DNA from 2 places in the Advenella sp. EE-W14 genome. Region 2 is predicted to be linked to the other one. Evidence: predicted binding sites of a transcription regulator. Region 2 holds the regulator's gene; the other holds the start of a gene.

Region 1 (5,030 bases), on a different contig from region 2:
GCTGGTTTTTATACCCTTCTGGATCGATATAAGAAGCAGAGTGCTGCTGCTTACCCTTGAATACGTCAGATCCAGGATACACCGGGATGTAAGGGTTGCTCCAGTTGCCGGTAGCGCTGACCACCGCGCGACTCTGCCAGATGGCTTTTTCAGTATGGGTCAGCAAGAACTGACCGTCCTTTGATATTTTTTGTACCTGCACAGGTCGCATTACGGGCATCGCGTACCGTGCTTCATAGCGGGTAAAATAATCAAGAACCTCGTCGCGCGACGGATAAACACCCGATGTGGATGCAGGCATGGGCCAGCCCGGCAAAGAGCTCCAATTCGCGGGCGAAAACAACCGTAATGATTGCCAACCGTGTAGCCAGGCACCACCAGGTTGCACCTGATTATCCAATACTACAAACGACAAACCTGTCCGGCGAAGAAAGTATGCAGTTGCCAAACCCGCCTGACCCCCACCAATAATGACCACATCAACATGCATAGGGTTATTGTCAGCTTTTATCATAAAACTCCAAAATTCACTGTCCCCGCAAAAGGAGCCAGCAGGTTGAATGGGGTGGTTAGATCTCGGTCTGGTTGACGCGCCGGCTCAGTGCTTCGGCGCTTTCCTTACGCTCACTATAGCGCTCCACCAAATAGGGAGCAACATCACGCGTAAGCAAGGTGAACTTAACCAGCTCTTCCATCACATCGACTACGCGGTCGTAGTAGCTGGAGGGCTTCATGCGATTTTCGGCATCGAACTCCTGAAAGGCCTTGGCGACCGAGGACTGATTCGGGATAGTCACCATGCGCATCCAGCGCCCCAACACACGCATCTGATTGACGGCATTGAAAGACTGGCTGCCCCCACATACCTGCATCACTGCCAGCGTCTTGCCCTGAGTGGGTCGCACAGCACCTACAGACAGGGGAATCCAGTCAATCTGAGCCTTCATGATGCCCGTCATCGCTCCATGGCGCTCGGGCGAGCACCACACCATGCCTTCGGCCCACTGCGCCAGGCTGCGCAGCTCCTGCACTTTGGGATGGCTCTCTGTCGCATCGTCGGGCAGAGGCAGTCCGCTGGGATTGAAGATTTTGGTTTCTGCTCCCATGGCTTGCAGCAAGCGCTCGGCTTCTTCGACCAGCAGGCGGCTGAAAGAGCGCTCACGCAATGACCCATACAACAACAAAATGCGAGGTGGATGGTTGGAGCGAATGGGATTAGCCAAGCGTTCGGGGTCTGGAACCCGAAAATGTTCCGGTGCTGCTGCGGGCAAATCAGCCAGTGATTTGGTCTCTTTTTTAAGCACGTTGTCCATCCTTTCCAATCACGACTTCTCCATCCTCTTTGGTGAACGGACCTTGCTGCGGGTTCGGCAAAATTTCCAGTACTCGCTCGGAAGGACGGCACAGGCGCACACCCAGCGGTGTCTTAACGATGGGGCGCTGTATCAGGATGGGGTATTGCGCCACCACATCTAGCAATTGAGCATCCGTCAGCGCTGGATTACCCAGTCCGAGTTCGTCGTAGGGGGTCCCCTTTTGACGCAGCACATCGCGCAAGCTCAGACCAATGGCTTGCACCAAGCTCATCAGCTCCTCGCGACTGGGGGGTGTTTTCAGGTATTCAATGACCTGAGGCTCCACACCGCTGTTGCGAATCATCGCCAGCGTATTGCGTGAGGTGCCACACTGGGGGTTGTGGTAAATCGTGATGTCAGTCATTACAGATATTCCTCGTAAAAATCTTGATACTTTGGGGTGTCAGAGAGGGGCACGGTCAAGTGATGAGGGACGCCAGGCGTTCACCATAGCCACCAAAGACAGCATAACGGGCACTTCCACCAGCACCCCCACCACGGTGGCCAAGGCCGCGCCCGAATTTAGGCCGAACAAAGAAATAGCCACTGCCACCGCCAATTCGAAAAAGTTGGACGTGCCAATCAGGCAGGCAGGACCTGCTACGTTGTGCGGCAGCTTCAGCCTTTTCGCCATCCACCAGCTGATGAAGAAAATGCCATAGGTCTGCAGCACCAAGGGCACGGCAATCAGTCCAATCACACCTGGCTGGGCCACGATGGTTTCTGCCTGGAATCCAAACAGCAACACCACCGTCGCAATCAGTCCGACAATAGACCACGGTTTAAGCGCTGCCACATAAGCAGTCAAGGCCTGGGACGACCGCTGGAGCACCAAGTGTCGTGTCAGCATACCCGCCGCCAGTGGCAGCACCACATACAATACAGTGCTCAGAACCAGCGTTTCCCAGGGCACCGTCACGTTGGTCACCCCCAGCAAAAAGGCTGCAATCGGGGCATAAGCCACCACCATGATGAGGTCGTTCACCGACACCTGTACCAAGGTGTAGTTGGCATCACCTTTGACTAATTGGCTCCAGACAAATACCATAGCCGTACATGGCGCTACCCCGAGCAAAATCATGCCGGCAATGTATTCGCTGGCCGATTGCGGATCCACCCAAGGGGCAAACAGGTACTGGAAAAACAGCACACCTAAAGCCGCCATGGTGAAAGGCTTGATGAGCCAGTTGACCACCAGCGTTAGGAGCAAGCCCTGTGGGCGCTTGCCTACGTCTTTGACGGCGTGCCAGTCAATCTGAATCATCATTGGGTAAATCATCACCCAGATAAATACCGCCACCACAAGGTTGACTTGTGCATATTCCAAGGCGGCCACAGTCTGAAAAAACCCAGGCAACCACAGCCCCAGCACTACACCAGCGCCAATGCCCAAGGCGACCCACACTGTTAAAAAACGTTCAAAAATTCCCATAATCTACCTTTATCTGCGGCTCACTAGAAAAATACGTTGTAAGGATGTGATGACACGGGCCCATCCCAAAAGGCCATTCAACCATTCACACAAGCAGACACATTAAGGTCTGCACATCCCTCACCCTGGCAGCACTCTGCGGTCAAAAAAGCCAGCAAAGCATTCATTTTGACCAGTTCTGCCCGGTAAATGACGTAGCGTCCATGGCGCTCACTGGTCACCAGGCCAGCAAAGTGAAGTTCCTTAAGATGAAAAGACAAGGCCGTGGTGGACACTTCCAAAGTCTCCGACATGCTGCTAGGCGTCAAGCCTGTTTTGCCTGCTACCACCAGCAGGCGAAATAACTTCAGGCGGGTTTCTTGGGCCAGCGCTGCAAGCGCCTTGACCACTTCGAGTTCATTCATCACGGCTCCTCAAATCTTTGTACTGTGCGTCCACGACCAAGTTGATGTTGGCATCATGGATAGTGGTGATTTTGTCATGCCTGATGCCCAGCTTCTCATGAACCACTCGGGCAACAGGCGATAGGCAGCTGTTGGTGCAGCTAGCCACTGTCAAGAAAAAATTCATAAGCAATAGGAAGGTGCAAAACTGCTTGCTACTTACTCCTTTCTTCAGCACGAACCTATAGATAGGAGCATTCAGCCACATACTCACCACTATTCGATAATATTATAATTCAATTATTATTGAATTAATAGAGGTGACAAATAAAGTGACCATTGTAAACTCGTATACTTTCCCCTAAAACGACACAAGCCAACAGCATCCTCGACAAAAATGTAACAATTCAAAATCCCCCTCTTGAAAATTTCAGTTTCGTCCTTATAATTAGCACTCAAGGAAGCCGAGTGCTAACAACCGGTTCCTTACTGATTTTTTAACACAACTTAATTAGAGACAGGAGTTTCTCCATGGCATTGCGTCCTTTACAAGATCGCGTCATTATCAAGCGCTTAGACAACGAGCTGAAAACAGCATCAGGTATTGTTATCCCTGACAGCGCTGCTGAAAAACCTGATCAAGGTGAAGTTATTGCTGTTGGACCAGGCAAAAAAACAGAAGACGGCAAAGTATTGCCTGTAGACCTGAAAGTTGGTGACAAAGTATTGTTCGGTAAATATGCTGGCCAGTCTGTAAAAGTAGACGGTGAAGAACTGCTGGTTATCCGCGAAGACGAAATCCTCGCCGTTGTTGCTTAAGCAATAACCACTTATTTTAAATGCATATTTTTGCTATCAGGCACACTGATGGCACTTAAACATAATCAAGGAATTCAAAATGGCTGCAAAGCAAGTATTATTCGGTGACGACGCACGCGTTCGTATCGTGCGTGGCGTAAACACACTGGCAAACGCTGTTAAAACAACATTGGGCCCTAAAGGCCGTAACGTTGTTCTCGATCGCTCTTTCGGCGCTCCTACCGTTACCAAAGATGGTGTTTCCGTTGCCAAAGAAATCGAACTGAAAGACAAATTTGAAAACATCGGTGCACAACTGGTTAAAGAAGTTGCTTCAAAAACTTCCGACAATGCCGGTGACGGTACCACTACCGCTACCGTATTGGCACAGGCTGTTGTAGAAGAAGGCCTGAAATACGTTGCCGCTGGCATCAACCCAATGGACCTGAAGCGCGGTATCGACAAAGCCGTTGGCGCTGCCATTGAAGAACTGAAAAAACTGTCCAAACCTTGCACCACCAGCAAAGAAATCGCCCAGGTTGGCTCTATCTCTGCCAACAGCGATGCTTCTATCGGTGACATCATTGCCAACGCCATGGACAAAGTGGGTAAAGAAGGCGTGATCACTGTTGAAGACGGCAAATCACTCGAAAACGAACTCGACGTTGTTGAGGGTATGCAATTCGACCGTGGTTACCTGTCTCCTTACTTCATCAACAACCAGGAAAAACAGGTTGCTGCCCTGGAAGATCCATTTATTCTGATTTTCGACAAAAAAATCAGCAACATCCGTGATCTGCTGCCCGTACTGGAACAAGTTGCCAAATCAAGCCGTCCTCTGCTGATCATCGCTGAAGATGTTGAAGGCGAAGCACTGGCAACACTGGTTGTCAATAACATCCGCGGTATCCTGAAAACCACTGCTGTTAAAGCACCAGGTTTTGGTGACCGTCGTAAAGCCATGCTGGAAGATATCGCCATCCTGACCGGTGGTACCGTGATTTCTGAAGAAACCGGCATGTCTCTGGAAAAAGCCACGATCGAAGATCTGGGTCAGGCAAA
Region 2 (5,030 bases):
GCCATTTTTTTACCTTGCGCTTCCACCCATGCATCACCGTTATCGGCCTTGATAATGCTGTAAGGCATCAGGTCGATATCTTTTTGCACTGCGCTTTCGTCAAATTTGCGACCAATTAAACGTTTGACCGCAAACAACGTGTTTTTAGGGTTGGTGACTGCCTGACGTTTTGCTGGTGCGCCAACCAGTGTTTCACCATCGTCCATGTAGGCGATGATGGAAGGTGTGGTACGTGCACCTTCAGCGTTTTCAATAACCCTGACTTTATCACCGTCAAGGACGGCCACACAGCTGTTGGTTGTACCCAAGTCAATACCAATAATTTTGCCCATTATGCTTACCTTAATAATAGCTAATCTGAAATTTTGTAAAAATCCTGTTTTAATAATTTAAAACAGGATTGTTGGATACCTTCAATATGGGGATACAAAAACCGTTTTCAAGATCCGTAACGTATTTTTTTTATCGCCTTTTTACTGCCAACCGGTTTATTGCTTACCGGCTGAAACCATGACCAGCGCCGGACGCAATACGCGCTCGGAAATCGTATAGCCTTTTTGCAAGGACTGCAAAATACAATTGGCTTCGACCTCTTCGGATGGTACGGAGGAAATGGCCTGATGCAGGTTGGGATTAAATTTATCTCCAACGGCAGGTGCCACTTCTTTGAGATGATTGCGCTCGAAAGCCTGGGTTAGCTGACGCAAGGTGCTTTCCACTCCTTCCCTGAGCGCTTCCATTGTCTGGTTTTCAAGCGCCAGGGCGGCTTCCAGACTGTCTTTTACCGGAACCAGGCTTTCCGCAAAACTTTCGGTACTGAATTTACGTGCCTTGGCCACTTCTTCCTGAGAGCGGCGGCGGATATTTTCCACTTCGGCACGGGCACGCAAAAGTTCATCATGATATTGGCTAACCTTGGCTTCAAGTTCCGAATATTTCTCGGCCAGATTTTCTTCCATCAGTACGGTTTCTTCCAAGGTATCCTCTTGGCTTGCATCAGCTTGCTGCTCAACTTCTGGATTTTGCGGCTGTTCCGGATTTTGTGAGTTTTGAGGATTATTCTCTTGTGACATTCGGTTCTCCAAACATGGGTTTATATTCAATGCACCCTAGATTGAGGCAAATTCCGGTATTTCAAGAGGGGGTTTTCATAAAAAACGCCCGCACCCAAAACGTCCAAACCCAGCCAATGAGCGCCAGGCAGGGTCTATGGTTAGCGTATTGGACCTGACAGCGTTGGGCACCAGCCTTGCAGGTGACGCTTGACAATCCCGTCCAAACCATTCATCCACTCGTCGTCACTATTCAGGCAAGGAATATATCTGAACTGTTCGCCACCGGCTTGCTTGAAGGCGCTGGCACATTCAAGCTGGATTTCCTCCAGGGTTTCAAGGCAATCGGCCACAAAACCCGGACACATGACATCAACCCGCTTGACCCCTTGGGCGGGATAAGACTCAAGGGTGTCCTGTGTTGCCGGACCAAGCCATTTTTGCGCCCCGAAGCGGCTTTGAAAACTGAAGTCCAGTTCAACACCCTCATCGGCAAGCGCCTGTTTTAACAGATGAACCGTTCCCTCACAATCTTTGTAATAAGGATCTCCCTGATCGACACTGCTCTGTGGCAGACCATGAAAACTGAGCAATAGACGCTGCGGCTTGCCGTTCTCCTGCCAAAAAGCCCTGATCTTGGCAAGGAGCGCCATGATATAGCCGGGCTCATTGTAAAAACGCTTAATGAAGCGAAACTCGGGCTGATCACGAAAACCGGCCACGATACGGGCGATTTGATCCAGAATGGTAGCGGTGGTACTGGCTGCATATTGTGGATACATGGGCACCACCAGGATACGCTCACATTGTTGCTGACGCAGGCTTTCCATGGCCGTTTCCAGTGAAGGCCGGCCATAACGCATGGCCAGCTCCACGGGTATGTCCAGATCCTGGCGTGCAAAACCTTCGGCAAGCCGTCGGGCCTGGGCCTGACTGTAAACCAGCAAGGGCGAGCCGCCTTCCATCCAGACCTGCTGGTACTTATGCACCAGTTTTCTGGCGCGAAACGGAAGAATCGCCCCTCTTAAAATGGGTTGCCACAGCAAAGACGGCAGTTCGACCACCCGCTTGTCAGAAAGGAATTCAGCCAGATAGCGACGAATATCCGCAGCTGCGTAAGAAGAAGGAGTACCCAGATTAACCAGCAATACACCCGCTTTCATATCCTGATGGGGTTGGTTGACGATATTGTTCTGATCACGCTTTTTTTCAGGTTCAGGTATATTCTGCATAAAGTTATGGTTCTTAGTACTGGCTTAAGGCGTTGGATAGTAACCGGGCGGTTATATCGACAATGGGGATTACTCGATCATAGGACATTCTGCTGGGGCCGATCACCCCCAATGTGCCAATGATTTTACCATCGACCCCATAGGGAGCAGTTATGACCGAGACATTTTCCATAGGCACCAACCGGGAGTCACCGCCAATATAAATCTGGACGCCTTGTGAGCGGCTTGAAATATCGAGCAATTGGATCAATTCGCTTTTTTGCTCGAATAAATCAAACATTTTGCGCAAATAATTCATGTCAGCCGTCATGTCCGTCACATCCAGCAAACGACGTTCGCCCGAAATAAGTACGGTATCTTGTTCTGAAGTATCGGTGCCGGCATCTACCGCGGCCTGCATCAGCTGTGAAATATCCTCTTTCAGTTTCGCCAGTTCACGGGCCAGTTCAGTACGAACCACGTCAAAAGACTTGCCGGAAAAATGCTGGTTGAAAAAGTTGCCGGCCTCTAGCAGTTCTTGTTCGGCATAATCGCGGGTCGCGGAAATAATCCGGTTTTGCACATCACCATCGGGCGTAACAATAATTAGCAAGATGCGTTTTTCGGACAGGCGGATAAATTCGATATGACGAAAAACCTGGGAACGCTGCGGTGTTAAAACCACACCGGCAAACTGGGTCAAATTGGACACCAGCTCGGCCGCGGCATTCATGGCCTTGCCCGGAGAAGCGTGCAACAGGGCATCCTTGATTTCACTATTGATGTTTTCTGGCGACAAGGTCTGATAATGGCGAACAGCCAGCAGACGGTCTACAAACATACGGTAGCCCTTGGGCGTTGGCACCCGTCCTGCCGACGTATACGGACTTTGGATCAGACCCAGCTCTTCAAGGTCTGCCATGACATTGCGAATTGTGGCCGGAGAAAGCTCAAAGCGCTTTGACAGCGTGCGCGACCCGACCGGTTGCCCATCCTCGATATATTGTTCAATTAAAGCTTTCAGTAAAGCACTAGCGCGTTCATCCATATTGCGATATCTTATAAATTCACACTTACATGTATGATATTTTTTACCAGCGACACATTCGTAGTATTCAGGAACATGCTGAAATTACGGTCAAGATGTCGTAATATCCACATTTCACCTTATTGTATATTGTTTTTGACATGCATTTTTCAACCGTCGCACTAATTGGCCGATATCAGGATTCCGGTATGGATGCTCCCTTGCGGGCATTGTCAGAAGTCCTGACAAAGGCCGGGCGTTCCGTTCTGATAGAAAAAGAGACCGCCACCAATACAGGAGTCGCTGAACTGCCTGTTGCGACCATTGAAGAAATTGGCAGGCAGGCTGACCTGGTGATTGTGATGGGTGGAGACGGAACCATGCTGGGCGCCGCCCGCCAACTGGCCCCCTACGGTATTCCGCTCATTGGCATCAACCATGGCCGCCTGGGTTTCATTACAGACATACCGCTTCAAAACGCCCTGCAAGCCATCCAGTCCGTCCTGGACGGGCATTTCTCCCTGGAATCCCGCACGCTCCTTGAAGCCTCGGTGGTTCGGGATGGGCAAACCTTAACCACGGCACTGGCCCTGAATGATGTCGTCCTGAACCGCTCGGGCCGTAGCGGCATGATTGAAATCAGCGTGGAACTTGACGGCGAATTCATGTACAAGCAACGTGCTGACGGCCTGATTATTGCCACCCCAACCGGCTCGACCGCCTATTCCTTAAGCGCCAATGGCCCCATTTTGCACCCTGGTGTCAGTGCTTTCCTGCTGGTGCCGGTTGCCCCACAAACATTGTCCAATCGCCCCATTGTGATTCCAACCAGTGGCACCCTGAAACTTACGCTCACTGAAATCGGGCGTGCCGAAACGGGTGCCAGCGTGCACTTTGACATGCAAACCTGGTCAAACCTTCAATTGGGCGACCAGATTATCGTAAAAAAAGCCCAACACCAGATTCAGTTTTTGCACCCCAAAGGCCTTAGCTTTTTCTCAACCCTGCGCAAAAAACTGCACTGGAACATCATGCCCGAGTCTTGAAGACAAGGTTACACTCACTCATGCTGCATTCATTACACATTCGCGATTTTGTCATTGTTGATCAGGTGGATCTGCACTTTGACCAAGGTTTTACCGTTTTTTCAGGCGAGACCGGTGCCGGCAAATCCATCCTGATTGATGCGTTGGCGCTGGCACTTGGTGGCAGGGCCGAAACCTATTCCATTCGTGAGGGCGCCGATAAAACCGATATCAGCGCGGTTTTCGACTGCCCGGACTCCCTGCGTGACTGGCTGCAAGAGCAGGAAATGGATGACTCCGAGCTGGTGCTGCGCCGGGTGTTTGACCGCTCGGGTAAAAGCCGGGCGTTTATCAATGGCGTTCCCGCCAACCTTGCACAATTACGCAGCATCGGTCAACACCTGGTAGACATCCACGGCCAGCACGCCCACCAAAGCCTGCTTAAAAACAGTGCCCAACGCGAATTACTCGATGCGCATGCCGACAATAACCGCCTGCTGCAAACGCTTGCACAACAATGGAAAGCATGGCAAAGCGACATTCGCCAGTACAAGGAATCACAGGAAAACGCCGCCCAGCAAAACCTTGAGCGCGAACGTCTTGAATGGCAACTTCAGGAAATTGCCAAATTGCAATTGGGTAAGAATGAATGGGAAAACGTCAGTACCGAACACAACCGTCTGGCACATGCCTCTTCCCTGCTGGAAGGCGCCAC

Evidence for each region. The regulator HrcA, encoded in region 2, represses chaperone genes, less so after heat shock. The targets are predictions, from matches to a motif close to TTAGCACTCNNNNNNNNNGAGTGCTAA.
Region 1: a site for HrcA is predicted at 3,619-3,645, ahead of HCX92_RS13265 (co-chaperone GroES). Genes of this name have one in related genera too.

The regions. Positions count from the first base shown of each region.
Region 1 covers NZ_JAAVNG010000014.1:51,296-56,325, forward strand. Annotated here, with positions in the region: gene HCX92_RS13235 (ArsO family NAD(P)H-dependent flavin-containing monooxygenase) at 1-514, opposite strand, end outside; gene arsH (arsenical resistance protein ArsH) at 570-1,313, opposite strand; gene arsC (arsenate reductase (glutaredoxin)) at 1,297-1,719, opposite strand; gene arsB (ACR3 family arsenite efflux transporter) at 1,759-2,787, opposite strand; gene HCX92_RS13255 (helix-turn-helix transcriptional regulator) at 2,865-3,191, opposite strand; gene HCX92_RS13265 (co-chaperone GroES) at 3,702-3,989, shown strand; gene groL (chaperonin GroEL) at 4,069-5,030, shown strand, end outside.
Region 2 covers NZ_JAAVNG010000013.1:16,286-21,315, forward strand. Annotated here, with positions in the region: gene dnaK (molecular chaperone DnaK) at 1-332, opposite strand, end outside; gene grpE (nucleotide exchange factor GrpE) at 489-1,073, opposite strand; gene hemH (ferrochelatase) at 1,214-2,284, opposite strand; gene hrcA (heat-inducible transcriptional repressor HrcA) at 2,298-3,311, opposite strand; gene HCX92_RS12460 (NAD kinase) at 3,452-4,336, shown strand; gene recN (DNA repair protein RecN) at 4,357-5,030, shown strand, end outside.